Regions from separate parts of the Candidatus Thiodiazotropha sp. AKIB8 genome, predicted to be linked through region 3. Evidence: predicted binding sites of a transcription regulator. Region 3 holds the regulator's gene; each other region holds the start of a gene.
What was found. The regulator sigma-54, encoded in region 3, starts transcription at its own class of promoters, with help from an activator protein. The targets are predictions, from matches to a motif close to TGGCANGNTNCNTGCTT.
Positions count from the first base shown of each region.

Region 1: the regulator sigma-54 is predicted to act here: its motif matches at 1,769-1,785, upstream of AC4IFB_RS04895 (PEP-CTERM sorting domain-containing protein).
Region 2: the regulator sigma-54 is predicted to act here: its motif matches at 1,509-1,525, upstream of AC4IFB_RS04730 (PEP-CTERM sorting domain-containing protein).

Region 1 covers NZ_JBSYOO010000026.1:43,131-47,972, reverse strand. Annotated here, with positions in the region: gene mnmE (tRNA uridine-5-carboxymethylaminomethyl(34) synthesis GTPase MnmE) at 1-850, shown strand, start outside; gene AC4IFB_RS04895 (PEP-CTERM sorting domain-containing protein) at 978-1,721, opposite strand; gene AC4IFB_RS04890 (HP1242/YdcH family protein) at 1,986-2,222, shown strand; gene AC4IFB_RS04885 (transglutaminase TgpA family protein) at 2,265-4,241, opposite strand; gene AC4IFB_RS04880 (DUF58 domain-containing protein) at 4,228-4,842, opposite strand, start outside.
Region 2 covers NZ_JBSYOO010000026.1:10,790-15,631, forward strand. Annotated here, with positions in the region: gene AC4IFB_RS04725 (HDOD domain-containing protein) at 1-535, shown strand, start outside; gene AC4IFB_RS04730 (PEP-CTERM sorting domain-containing protein) at 680-1,474, opposite strand; gene AC4IFB_RS04735 (transcriptional regulator domain-containing protein) at 1,925-2,644, shown strand; gene AC4IFB_RS04740 (cysteine hydrolase family protein) at 2,700-3,338, opposite strand; gene AC4IFB_RS04745 (hypothetical protein) at 3,793-4,842, shown strand, end outside.
Region 3 covers NZ_JBSYOO010000016.1:21,878-26,719, forward strand. Annotated here, with positions in the region: gene hprK (HPr(Ser) kinase/phosphatase) at 1-543, opposite strand, end outside; gene ptsN (PTS IIA-like nitrogen regulatory protein PtsN) at 543-1,013, opposite strand; gene hpf (ribosome hibernation-promoting factor, HPF/YfiA family) at 1,034-1,369, opposite strand; gene AC4IFB_RS03020 (RNA polymerase factor sigma-54) at 1,540-3,024, opposite strand; gene lptB (LPS export ABC transporter ATP-binding protein) at 3,232-3,957, opposite strand; gene lptA (lipopolysaccharide transport periplasmic protein LptA) at 3,954-4,472, opposite strand; gene lptC (LPS export ABC transporter periplasmic protein LptC) at 4,459-4,842, opposite strand, start outside.

The DNA of each region.
Region 1 (4,842 bases), on a different contig from region 3:
ACTCTATGTGGAAGCAGCAATTGACTTCCCTGAAGAAGAGATAGATTTTTTGAGTGATGGCCATGTTAGTAAGCAATTACTTACGGTTATTGATGCTGTTACAAAGACTTTCAATTCTGCACAAAGTGGTAAAGTTCTACGGGATGGTTTAACACTTGTTATAGCTGGACGGCCGAATGCCGGTAAATCGAGTTTGCTGAATGCCCTGGCAGGGACAGATTCAGCAATTGTTACAGAGATTCCAGGAACGACCAGGGATATTCTGAAGGAACGCATCAGTATTGATGGTATTCCGCTGCATATAATCGATACGGCTGGACTGCGTGAGAGTGCAGATCCGATTGAAGAAGAGGGTATTCGTCGAGCAAAGCAGCAAATGGCCGATGCCGACAGGGTGCTTTGGGTTTTTGATGATCAATCTGATCCGGATCATCAGCTGCAGGATGATGCTGTACTGCCACAAGGTGTGCCTCTGACACTGATTCGAAATAAAATTGATATCACCAACAAACAACCACAGATTCGGGAGTCAGGTTCAGCTGTTGAGATTTCGTTATCTGCGAAACAGGGAATAGGTATAGATCTTCTCAATGATCATCTCAAACATTGTGCTGGCTATATGGATCAGAATGAAGGTGAATTTATTGCCCGCCGCAGACATCTTGACGCCCTGCAGCGAGCTCTGCAGTATCTTGATCACGGAAAGTTGAGCTTGCAGCGGGATAAGGCTGGAGAACTGCTTGCGGAAGATCTGAGATATGCACAACAAGCACTATCTGAAATCACTGGTGAATTTACTGCAGACGACTTGCTGGGGCGGATTTTTTCCAATTTTTGTATTGGAAAATAGCTTCTATTAAACCTGAAGACGACATACTTAGTCGCCGGGGTAATAAGGTGGGGCAATGCCCCACCGAATCACGTTGACTGAAGGATTTGTGGTGGGGTATGAACCTACCCTTCACAAAAAGATGCCGTTAGGCTGCTTTTTTTCGCAACAATCCTATCCCTAAAAGTCCGCTGAGCACCAAAAAATAGGTGGTAGGTTCAGGAACGTTTGCGGGCGAATCCTCTATGGGTGTCACAGGATCTGGTTGAGTGGGATACTGGGGTTCACCGCCAGTATGATCTTGGGACACGATATTTAAAGCTAAATCTGCATCGAAAGCCATGAAGCCTTGTGGACTTTCCATTATATTCCAGTCAGCGTCAGTCATTATTTGCGAATCTACCTGCCACTCTGAATAACTGGACATAATATTGAGTTGGATAAACCCATTTGATCCATAACCTCTAAAGATCACTTCCATATCACCAATATTCCCTTGCGGTGTTATGCCCTCACGAGCATAAAACTGGCCATAGGAATTACCAGTCAGAGGATTGTAACCCGTTGCGTTTTCATCAACGAGGATCTCACTTCCACCGACAAATTCAGCGTAGTAATTGTAACTGTGATACACCCACCCTTCACCCGAACTACTTGTATGGCCGTATTCCACAGTTCTTCCCTCAGGATTTACCCAACTGCTAACCTCGTCATCGACGACAAAGCTATACGAGATCGGATCACCTACCGACACATTCACGGTATCATCCATTTCATATTGAGCTGTAACATTCCCTGTAAAAGTATATAAGACCGGCAGAGCGAGAGTGTTCTGCATATAAAATGACAATCCCCCCCAAACAAACAGTGTGATCAATTTGAAAGTTTTCATAACTACAGCTCCTTGTTGTACATTCCATTAATAACGCCACCTATAGAAGGCAAATATTGAGCCACAAATAGGAATTTTAGTAATATCAGAATGTTAAAGATAACCAACATGTTTTATGTGTTAAATTATTCGACAAGAATTCAGGACACCAAAAATTCCTGTTGAATAAGAGGAATTACTGTTTTCTTGATTCTGTACATTGTTGTCATAGCCTTGTAACAGATAAGGTGTTGAAATAAGGGTTCATAAGAAGAGGAGAGAGAGATGCTGGGTGAATCACACGATCTTTTGCATGAGTTTCCTGAGTATGCCGACAAGATTGTAGACATGCGTAAGAGCAACGAGGTTTTTCACAATCTGATGGATGAATACGATTGGCTGGATGCCCATATTCGTAATCTGGAAGAGTTGAGTACTCCAGTCTCTGATTTCCATATAGAAGAGATGAAAAAACGTCGTCTTCTATTAAAAGACAGACTCTATACAATCTTGCATGACTGATAACCCACTTGGGTTAAACAGACCCTTGAATGACGAGGTACACTAGGCTTTGTGACGGCTTGGATGAAACTGTCTGACCTGTCGAATTAAGGCCTGCGCCTGGTTTTTCTCTGGGTTCGGGCCATAGCGCACTTTGATATAGAGCGCAGTAATTCTGCTGATGGATGCAGTCAGGTCGGGTCTTATCCTGATTGCTTTTTTTGCATAATCCATCGGTCCTTCATGAACTTCACGTTTGATACCCAACCGGGCAAGACGTTTACAAAAAAGATTATAAGCGTGTGTGACAGGTGAGGGTGCTTTTCGGCCTGAAAGCACCAGCCTCAGTGCCACCAGAATCAGTGGGATTGCTATCAGCGATATGGTTATAAGACTCCATTGAAGTGGGGTTAGATTATCGAAGCCGAAATTGCGCATCAGTGAGAATTGATGTTCTCGACTATATCCAATTACCCAGCGTCGCCACTCTATGTTGGCGCTATCCAGCAAATGAGTAAATCGTCGCAGAGTTGATCCAACCAGGCCTGAATCATCCAGTTGAAACATTACGGGTGAGCCTTGCTCACCAAAATCTGCTCTGATCCGAAAACGTATCCGTTCCGGTGCAACTGCCGCTGTGGGATCGACTCTCTGCCAACCGGTATCATCGAGCCAGACTTCAGTCCAGGCATGGGCATCGTATTGTCGTATGATGAAATAGTCACCCATCTCGTTGTACTCGCCCCCCTGATAACCCAACACCAGACGACTCGGAACCCCGGCGATTCGCATCAGCTGTGCAAAGCTTGTAGCGTAGTGCTCGCAAAAACCTTCACGACCTTCAAACAGAAATTCGTCTATAGGATTGTTGATATAACGTGGTGGTGAGAGGGTGTAGACATAGGGTTGGCTGTTGAAATGGGAGAGTGCCAGATCGACGATTTGCCGAGAAGTAGTTGACTCTGCCTGCCATTTAGCGACCAGATCGAATTGGCGTTGGGTGACATTGTCTGGCAGTTCCAGTGCCCGATCACTCATACCCGGTAATAGTAATCTGTTCTGCTTCTCAATTGTGGACCAGACCCGGTATTGCAGTGATTGGGTAACAGGGCGACTACTGCGCAATAAAAAGTCAGATGTTATGGTTGAAGTTATGCTTGATTTGATGGGCAGATCAAGCGCATAGAGCCAATTTTTCTGGTGAGCTTCGAGAAACACTTCGTAGCTCACTTCTCCTGTGTCACTGATTGCTATCGGTTGTTGAGATTGTTGTTTTTCTGCGTTGAACCAACTTTCGCCATCTGTATCCCAGATCACCAGGCCCCGCCAGTAACGAAGTTCAGGTTCTGGTGGTTGCTTGTCGAAACTTACCCGGAAGGCAACTTCTGGAGATTCAACCAACTCTGCAAATTGACCCGGAGATACACGATCACTGAGGCCTGTTGTTCCACTGGCGCCAATGCCAAGACTCCAGAGTGGATGTGAAATGCGAGGAAAAATGATGAACAATACGATGGCAATAGGCAAAGCCTGAAGTGTAATGACCGCTGTTCTCAGAAAAGATTTATAGCTCTGCTGCGAAGGCCTGATACGATTTATCTCAATCAACAGAGCAGTCAAACAGATCATGATGATACTCAGATAGAGCGCCATAGCCATCGACTGATTAAATAGAAAGTGGGTAATGATTACGAAGTAAGAGATAAAAACCGCATTGTATATATCCTGTCTTTTTCTGGTCTCTAAAATTTTCAGCATCATCATCACAGTAAGCAGAGCAACCCCTGCATCCCGACCAATCAAGGTATGGAATTGGTTGAAGACCAGAAAGATTCCACCCATGGTTACAACTACCAGTATCCAACGGCCTGGCTGTAGTCGGGTATAGTGAAGTGTCATAAATCGCCAAAACAACAGAAATAGCAGTAACAGTGAAATCGGCGTGGGGAGATGTATCACATGAGGAACAATGGCCAGCGCAATAAATAGAGTGGCCATTAGGTGTTGTCGAGGGGTCAGACTGTGCTCAGTGGTCAGCATTTTGAGTACCGAATTTGGCTAGAGCAGAGAGGCATTTCTGCATATGAGTGGTGCCAAGATCAGAGGGAATGGATAGACCGGGTATATGTAGAGAGTAGGCGTGCCCCTGCTCCTCTTGTTGAATAATAAATCGGCATAGCAGGCTGAGGCGTCTTTCCGGTTCCTGCTCAGGTATAAGATCCCAATCGAGTCGTATCTCGATATGACGATCACCACCGAACTGTTTGCTCAACAACCCCTGTTGTTTGGCATAGGCCTTCCAGTCAATATGTTTGGGGGAGTCACCGGAGCGAAAATTTCGTAAACCAACAAAGTCATCTGCACCGACCCCGCGGTCGCCACTGTTACTGCGTGTATAGCTGGTTGTTACCGGTGGCTCACCACGTTCGGCAGGTTTCGGATAGACCAGACAACTCAGATCGAGTTGGGCATAGGTCCAGGCGTGAAAAAGCCCTAGTGGATAGGTGGTGTGAAGTGAGATCTGAGGTAGAGGGAAACTACCGCGTTTACGGCTGACAAGAGGCAGATGAATGGTTAAGCGTTCACTATTCGGTATATCGATGCTGTCGCCATTGATCTTGCGATGCTTTAGGCTGATTCC
Region 2 (4,842 bases), on a different contig from region 3:
CTCCAGCATGTTAAAGGAGCATATGCGTGACCTTTGGCTGCATAGCGTCAAGGTCAGCGCGGTCTGCTTTATCCTTGCCAAAGTCACCAAGAAATTTAACCCGGAGCATGCGCTGCTCGCAGGACTGCTGCATGACATCGGTAATGTTGCAATCCTCAGCTATGCTGAGCGCTATCCTGAAGTCGCCAATGATTCAGAAAAACTGGATCAGGTAATGAAAGACATGCGTGGAAGAATAGGCAGCGTGATTTTACGCAACTGGGGCTTCATTGAAGATCTGATAGAGGTAACTCAAGAGGCCGAAAACTGGCAGAGGGAGATAGAGGGGGAGGCCGACTATGCTGACCTGGTTATCGTTGCCCAGCTACACAGTTTCATAGGTACACCTCAAATGAAGGATATCCCTACCCTGGATCAGGCACCCTCTTTTAATCGTCTCAACCTGGGTGAGCTGACTCCCAAGCTGAGCTTGAAGATTCTCGATAAAGCAGACGAGAAAATCGCACATGCTGAAGCGATGTTGATGGCGGGTTAAAAAACGCCACGAAAAACTGATTAACCGTCTGCCTGAGAGGAATCAGAAAGCTTCTGCGGGAAAGAAGCTTGATTTAGGACTTAACCACAATTTAGGACGCTCTTTGCAGCAGAGAAAATGCTGCAAAGAGCCTCGCCTAAGGTGTTAGGAACGTCCCAGTTTTTTGAATCGACTAGCACCAATACTCAGCAGACCCAGCCCAAGAAGTAAAAAAGTCGAGGGTTCTGGCACTTCGTGAATAATAGTCCCTTCTTCGTCATCTGCGCCGCCCGAAATACCTGAAACCAATGAGCGATCTTGATTGGCCGGGTTGTCCTCAGAAATTCCAGTGAGGGTCAGTCGAGAGCGGAAGGTAGAACTATCACCTGCTTGACTGCCATATAGATTAGTTGAGTTATCAGCCGAGATAGTACTGCCAACTAACCAGCTAGTCATATCGCTATAGACATACATACTGCTGCTGCCTAAGGATGCTGAGTTAGCCTCCAGGGAGACCTCACTATAACCCGGTTCAAGCAAACCATTGCGATAAGCGGAATTTTCATAGCCACTGCCGATCCAAGGCTCATCATCACCCCTGTCAGGGTAGAGACCTTGCACCAGATCAAACACTGACGATTCAACAAGCTCCACATAAAAGCTGTCGTGAACAAAATAGTTTGTTGCTCGACTGCCGGTGCGAACCGTATCCTGATCCTCAACAAGATCACCGAATTCGTTGCGGTGGCTACCTTGTCTATCTTTATCGACCATAAAGGTATATGAGACAGAATCCCCAGCAGCTAAACCGATGTCGCTTAAAAATCCCGATTCATCGGATATAGGGTAGGTCTCAACACTACCCTCGAATGAGTAGTAGAGAGGAATAGCTTGAGCAGAAGTAATATGAAATAGCGCAGCGAGGCCTGTTGCTGCTATGAGTGGAATTCCGAATTTCATCTTGAAAACTCCCTATTGTAATTATCCTGTAATTATGCAAATAGCACGCCAAATGATTTTATTTCCCGCAAACAAGGAGATAGCCTAACCAGACAAAACGCTGTGTAAAATATTTCGACACAACCTGATTGAACACCTATACACTGCTCAGAGAAAACCCCGTTATAAGACCACTTTCGGCGCTGCTTACAAGATACGAAAATATACAATATCTAATGCTGTACGATTAAGCAGGATGCCTTAACTCAATCCTATATAATAAAAATCATCAATCCAGTTAATTTAAGCTTCACTAAGCGCCCATTAAGTCTGCTTAGATATGAACTCAAATATCGGATGCACTGAACATCTTACAGGAATCAAAATAGCTTCATGTGATCTTCTACTGCCTAATATGCTAACTGGTTAAAGTTTTTTAAATAAAACAGTAATAAATAGTAAACTCGCACTATGCTCGACTGGCGAACTCCTGATCAATACCTCTTTGCTCATAAACTCTCATCAGAGCAGTGGGCTTGGGAATTTTTGCGCAGAAATCCAACGTATCAGCAACAATGGCAAAGCTTTATTAGCACATGGCAAGCGCTTGAAGCCTGCTATGGCAAACCTTCGCAGAGAGATGTCAAAGCCTGGCAACAGGATGAGCGTGCCTGGGTACCAGCCGAAACATGCCTGGAAAGTGACTGCCGTATTGATGGAGATAGAGTACTGATCGAATGCGCCTTAGGCGCTCGCTGGGGATACTACAAATTTCCACCCGACCCGACTGATGACGACCCGGTTGGTGGTGGACGATTGGTTTGGCGAGAGATCAACTGGCAAACGCCAACACTAGAAATCGGTCAAGCGATCGAAGACCCATCCCATCAGGCAGCACTGTTATTTGATTTAAGTATGCCCCTGCAGCCCCAACTTGTTGACGCAAAACGCCGCTTACAGATCGAGCAAAGAGATCGAGTCAAATCTGGCGATGTGCTCGCGCCGACACTATCTAAACGCAACCAACTTCTCACTCTCTATCTACGACTTTTGGATAGCCTCTCCGAAAAAGCATCGACTGCTGATATTTCCAATGTCTTGATGATAAGCCAAGCCGAAGTCACTCTACTGCTGTCAGAAGCACTAGATCTAAGAGATCATGAATACCGTCAGTTGCTTTTTTTAGCCTGATTACTTTTATTGCCGTTGTGGTAAAAAAGTCGCATTGATGGGGAAGCACCCATTGTTAATCCAATAGGCTTTCGATCTCTTTCGTTTCAAACAAACTTACATGAATATTTTTCAACTCATCTTTGTCTTTTGAATATAGCTGCGACATAGCATCACTAACAACTACTACTCGAAAATCTCTTTCGCTCGCTTCGAAGAGGCTCGTTCTAGGACAGTTAGGATAATTACAACCGCTAAACACCAATGTATCGATTTCATGTTCGTTTAAGAAAGTTTCCAGTGGTGTTTTATAAAATGCTCCCCACCTCGATTTGTACAGCATGTATTCATGGTTGCCTATCTGCTGTAGTTTTCCTGCCATAAGCTCATCAGCATCTATTCTTATTGAGGCATCTGGTTTTAACTCATTTACCAACTCTGCTCCATCTGAACCTGGGATAACTATTGTAACTCCCTCTTCAATGATCTTTCTTCTGCATAGATCCACGTTTGAACCATCAGCAGAATATAAGCGGATAACATGAACTATCGGCAATCTTTTTTTGCGGTAGATGTCTAATAGACTTGCCATATTAGGAATCACTTCCTGGGTGCCTGCAATCTCGGCCGGCGCACCGGCCAGAGTGAAATCATTCTGTACATCAATTGTTATTAGTGCAGATTTTGTAAAATGTGGCTCAGTATAATTACTCATTTATACTCCGCTAATTGCACAAAAACTATCTGATGACAGGACAATAGAGACTGACACTTACCTTCCTTTAATTTATACCAATTGATGCCATTAACTCATCTGTTAATTTAAAGTCCGTAAAGCTTGGATTGTGCTTAAGCTTGTTACCGATTAACACAAAAATGAATCCAAGCCATAAGACTGCACGAGAGTGCCATCAATATCAAACATCACATAATGCATCTATTGTTTATTTTAAGTATGGCAGAAGGTTGAGTATCGGCATGTTCCTACAGAGTGGACTCAGACAATTGCTTCCTTAACTGATAGTAACAGCTGGGTCTCGGACTTCTCTATTATAGCGCTATACTACCCATATAGTTGACTAATTTAATGATCAACTTGTGTTTATCGACCGTAATTAATATTTAGCTGATCATGTTCTGCCGTTATATACCAAGCGGATACTGTTGATATGCAAAACCTTATAAATGAGATTCAGTGGCGACTCACTGCGCAACTCGCAGGTGATGGTATCGATTTTTCCAATGCATCTGAAGCCGTACAGGCTATGTCATCGCTTCCAGTTGAGACGGAGGAGGATCGTCATACACACCTGAAGGGTTTTCTACATCTTGCTGATTTCCTGATCGAGCATGGTGGTGAAGGAATCAGTGTAGCCATGATACCTCAACGAGATACGATCAAACAAAAACTTGAAGCAATGTACACACCAGGTGCGGTCTATACGACGTCAATCGAAATTGTCACACGTCTTGCTGACGGACTTCGAAACGGTGGCTCAGTAGATGATCTAGCTGAGATGGCGATGACAGAAATTGGTAATCTTGATCTAAAACCTACACAAGAAGATGCACATTTCACCGCAGCAGCGAGCATTCGAGTTATATCCCTACTTACAGCATTCCATTGGTTGAGTAGTGAAATAACAGAGGATGCTCCAGAGCATCCCCGCGAAAAGGCCATCTGGTGCTTTTGGCAATCTGTAGAGAATAAGGGTGTTATGCTGGATGAGGCTAATACTTATGCCGATACAATTCTTCAGCTGGGTGATTTCATCGAAACAGAGTCGCGAGTGAATGGGGTAATGATTATTTTCGGCCTCAGCCTGCTCATGCGCCCCGACTATGGGCCCGGTTTGGAATCGATTCAGCAGTCTATTATGGAGTTGTTACCTCAACTATCCGGTGAACAATCAGAAACTGTTGAAAATACTAATACAGAAGAGGATACCCAGGGTAAAACTGAGGATCCGTTGACTCCAGATCAGATATTGTCCGAATTTTCATCTGTGTTAGCAAGTGAAGGGTTCAGCGAGTACCATTTGAATATAGCAATGAATCGAGTACAACAGCTCTCCTCCGATACCCTTGAAGAGAGCGAGATTGCCATATCAACATTAAACCGTGTCATAGATACAGCCTTACCTTACGCTCCCGAAGATTATAAACCCTCTATGCTCACATTGAAGGAATGGATGACGAAACTCATCACTGGTGAAGAT
Region 3 (4,842 bases):
TGCATCATCAGCCACAAGACGATGCCCCCGCGAAATCAGAGCCAGGGCCAGCTCACTTTTTCCGATTGCCGGATCTCCACTAAGCAGTACACCCTTACCTAAAACTTCCATGTAGACCCCATGTAACAACAGCGTCTCACCCACTGGAAGACTGAATTTCTCCAGCAGTCGATGGATTACATAGTTGTCACCTTTCGGGGTGAACATGAGTGCAGTTCTGTTCTTTTCTGCCAATTCAAAGCAGCTCTGTTGAGGCTTTAGACCATCAGTAAATATCAGCGCCAGAGGAGAGGTGGTAAAAAGCGCCCTCAGAGATTCCCGGTATTTTTCTTCACCGCTGCTCTGTAGATGTTTCTGCTCAGGAGGACCAATCACTTGAATTTGATTGGGTCGAATCAGATTCAGTGGTCCCACAGGTTGTTGACCGTGGGGCGACTCACTGTCCAACTCTATTGTTTTTTCATCACCATCACCATTCCAGCTCAGTGAAAGTTCGCTGGCAAATTCGTCGAAAAGATCGCGAATGGTGTAGTTGGTGGGCATTAAACTGACGTTATCGCCGCTTCTCGCTGCCGGATTAACTGAAACAGTTGCTGCGTTGTTTCCGCTTCACGCAGTGCCGAGCAGAATGGAGGGTCATCAAACATCCTGGCCAATTTTGCCAGTAGTTGCAGATGGGCTTCAGTTGCCTCCTCAGGAACCAGCATGGCAAAGGCAAGATCCACCGGTTGGCTGTCGATCGCATCAAAATCGACCCCTGAAGGCAGCTGAATAAATGCTGCGGTGGATTGTGTTATCTGTGACATTCGCGCATGGGGTAGCGCTATTCCTTTGCCCAGTCCGGTGCTGCCTAAACGTTCACGCTCAAGCAATGCATCAAACACAGTATCCTGTGTGAGACCAGGAGCAGAATTGGCCAATCTTTGGCCAAGCTGCTCCAGGACACGTTTTTTACTGGCTGCCTCCACACTGCAGCCGATCCGTTCCTCAAGCAGAAATCCGTCGGGAAACATGGAGACCTCGCCAGTTTTATCTATTCTGAACTACTGCTACTTACAGCGTACTTCGCGCCACTACCGGCACGGTGACTCTGCATCTTTTCTTTATGCTTTATGACTTGCCTATCCAGCTTATCGGTAAGCCCATCAATGGCCGCATACATATCTTCCTGTACTGCATCAGCGAATACGCTGGCACCGTTCACTTGCATGGTGGCCTCTGCCTTTTGCCTCAGCTTCTCTACGCTCAAGATGACATGTACATTGATTACATTATCAAAATGCCTCTCAAGACGTTCGAACTTATTATCTACATAGCTTTTCAAGGCATCGGTAACTTCCACATGATGACCGGTAACGCTTATCTGCATAATTTTCTCCTGTCTTAGATGAGTTGGCTCATCACTCTAACTGAGGCGGTGAAGTAACGCCGGGGCATTTTTACAGCAACTCATTCATGAATCCACTTTTATCTGAAACCGCTCCGGTTCAGTAAGCATATCAAGCATGATATGATAGCCACTCCGATAATTCACTTCACCTACATCAGTCGCTTACGCTCGTTCGATGGTGGGATACTCATCGACTCGCGGTATTTTGCCACCGTTCGGCGGGCCACTTTTATACCCTGTTCCGACAATATGGCGGCGATTTTGTTATCGCTGAGAGGTTTGTTTGTATTCTCTGCAGCAATCAATTTTTTTATCAGCGCACGTATAGCAGTGGAGGAGCACTCACCCCCTGCACTTGTGTTCACATGGCTGGAGAAGAAATATTTAAACTCCAGCGTACCCCTGGGGGTATGCATATACTTCTGGGTTGTCACCCTGGATATGGTCGACTCGTGCATCTCCAGAGCCTCAGCGATATCCCGTAAAACCAGTGGCTTCATAGCCTCTTCGCCATGTTCAAAAAAGCCCCGCTGATATTCAACAATCTTACTCGCCACACGCAGAATAGTCTCATTTCGACTCATCAGGCTTTTGATGAACCAACGCGCTTCCTGCAGGTGGTTTTTCAGGAAAGTATTGTCATCACTCTGATCCGCACGCTTGATCAGACTGGCATAGTCGTTGTTTACCCTTAGTTTAGGCGTAACCTCACCATTTAGCTCCACAACCCAGCGATTATTGCGCTTGCTGACGAATACATCAGGAATCACATACTGAGGCTCGCTTTTGGCGATCGCTGTGCCAGGGTGAGGATTGAGCGTCCTGATCAACTGCATGATAGCCATCAGGTCGTCCTGATCAACCTTCATTCGTCGCATGATCTGATTCTGATCCTGCGCAGAGAGCAAGTTGAAATGGTCGCGACAGAGTCTGATCGCCAAATCCAAATAGGGTGTTTTTTCAGGAAGTTGCCGAAGTTGAATTAGAAGGCAGTCCTGAGCACCCTGAGCACCAACCCCCGGAGGGTCGAAAGCCTGGATACGATGAAGTACTGCCTCTACATCCTCCAGAGTCATCTCCTCATCATTCAGGGAAACCAGGATCTCCTGGAGATCACCTTTGAAATATCCATCCTCATCAATACTGTCGATGAGGTTAGTGGCAATCAGAACATCCTGCTCAGTGAATGGGGTCAGTGTCATCTGCCAGACCAGGTGGTCATGCAAAGTGATCGCGCCACTGCGCTGAACCAGATAGTCATTGTCTGCAGATTCACTACCACTGCTCGATGGGGGAAGATAACTGTCGTATACGTCAGCCCATTCACTATCAACGGGCAGGTCTTCTGTGATCTGGCTACTGTCGGTCTGAATTTCCCGCTCGTTGTTGATATCGTTGGAGCTCAAAGACTCTTTATTGTCTGAACTCTGATCAGAGCTCTCTTGACTAGCTTCTTCTTTTTGAGTCTGCTGACTAAACTCCTCTTCACCCTCCAGCATGGGGTTTGTTTCAAGAACCTCCTGCACCTCCTGACTCAGGTCGAGCGCAGACAATTGCAACAGGCGTATTGCCTGCTGCAACTGAGGTGTCATTGTTAAATGTTGTCCGAGCCGGAGCTGTAGAGCCTGCTTCATAGCAGAGATATCTTTAAACCTGGTATGTTATTTGTATGTCTTTATATTCATTCTAGCTAATAAATGCCGTTCACGGAATAATTCTTGGTATTTGTTTCGTTTGAATATAATTCTGCCTCATACTTTAACCTTCATTTTGTCAGCTGACGAGTAGTCATCATCTCTACTCTTAAATCACATAATCCATGAAAAAACATAAACATAGCCTTACATAGTAAAATTTTCGCCCAGATAAACACTACGTACCTCCTGGTTATCGAGGATCTCCTCGGTGGTTCCTTCCGCCAATACCTTACCAGTATTAATGATGTAGGCTCTATCACAAATATCAAGAGTCTCTCTAACATTATGGTCGGTAATCAACACCCCAATCTTTAATTCTCTAAGATGTTGAATGATTCTTTTAATATCGATAACCGCAATTGGGTCGACACCTGCAAATGGCTCATCCAATAAAATGAATGCGGGCTCCATTGAAAGCGCACGGGCAATCTCCAGGCGGCGTCGCTCTCCACCTGAGAGGCTCATAGCCATACTCTCTCTCAAATGTTCGATACCGAACTCTTCCAAAAGCCGGTCACAATGCGCTCTTCTTGCTTGCGCGTCCAGATCCTTTCGATTTTCAAGTATCGCCAATATATTCTGCGCAGTATTGAGCCGCCTGAAAACAGAGGGCTCCTGGGCCAGATAACCAATACCCATGCTGGCGCGCTTATGCATTGCAAGATCAGTAAGCTCCTCTCCATCCAGGTAGATTCTACCCTGATCAGCCTGAACAAGGCCCACGATCATGTAGAAACTGGTGGTCTTTCCGGCACCATTTGGCCCTAACAGCCCAACAACCTCACCGCTATTCAGATTGAGCGAAACACCATCGACCACTTTACGCTTATGGTACTGCTTCTCAAGTGCATCAGCCCGCAACTGGCTCACGGTGCATCGCTCTTGGTCTGGGGTTCAATTACGACTTGAACCCGCTCTTTACCCTGAGCACTGCTACCCGCCTTCACCTGGGCACTGGTTCGATTGTAAACAATCCGGTCATTTCGAAAACTGTTACCGCCCTGCTCAAGCAGAGCATTGTCAATCAATACCATTTCATCACGATCAACATGAATTTCCATCCTTCGCGCCTGACCATGCACCTCTACCCCATCGACTTCCGGCAGCTGACTGAATCTAGTCGGTTCACCTTCACTGATGATCCGCTCCGTCTTTCCCTGCCGACGATGAACCCAGAGGCGCTCAGCCCACAACTTCATACTACCCTGGGTAATCGTCACATTCCCCTCATAGAGGCTGATACCTGTCGACTCATCAATGGCTAGACTGTCCGCCTCAAGCTGCATTGGCTGATCCCGATCACTCTCCAAGGCCATAATCGGCATTGCGCCAAAACAGACAAGGCCATATACCAGGATTGACAGAATGCCCTTACTCGAACTCATAGTAGCCTCGTACCTGATGTAATAACTTCAAGCGAGATGGCTCAGTCAGCCATGCCTGCATGCCGACTGCTGATATTCGCTGCTGACCACTCTGAATTTCGACCGCCTCAGCCGTTGATGCATATGAGTCTTTTGATTTAAAAGTCAGATCTTCGGTCTCAATCAGATAAGGTGCGAAATCACCCTTTCCTTCACGCTCGATGATCACTCTGCCCGGAAGATAGAGTGTCTCTTGCTGATGGTCTGCCACACCCTGTTCTGCCTGCATCCTCCATGGCGGCGTATCGGCTCGGAAACGCCATACCACTGGCTTTAACAGCTCGGTAATACCACGCTTCTCATAATGTAACATTTTAGGGGTTTGTAATGT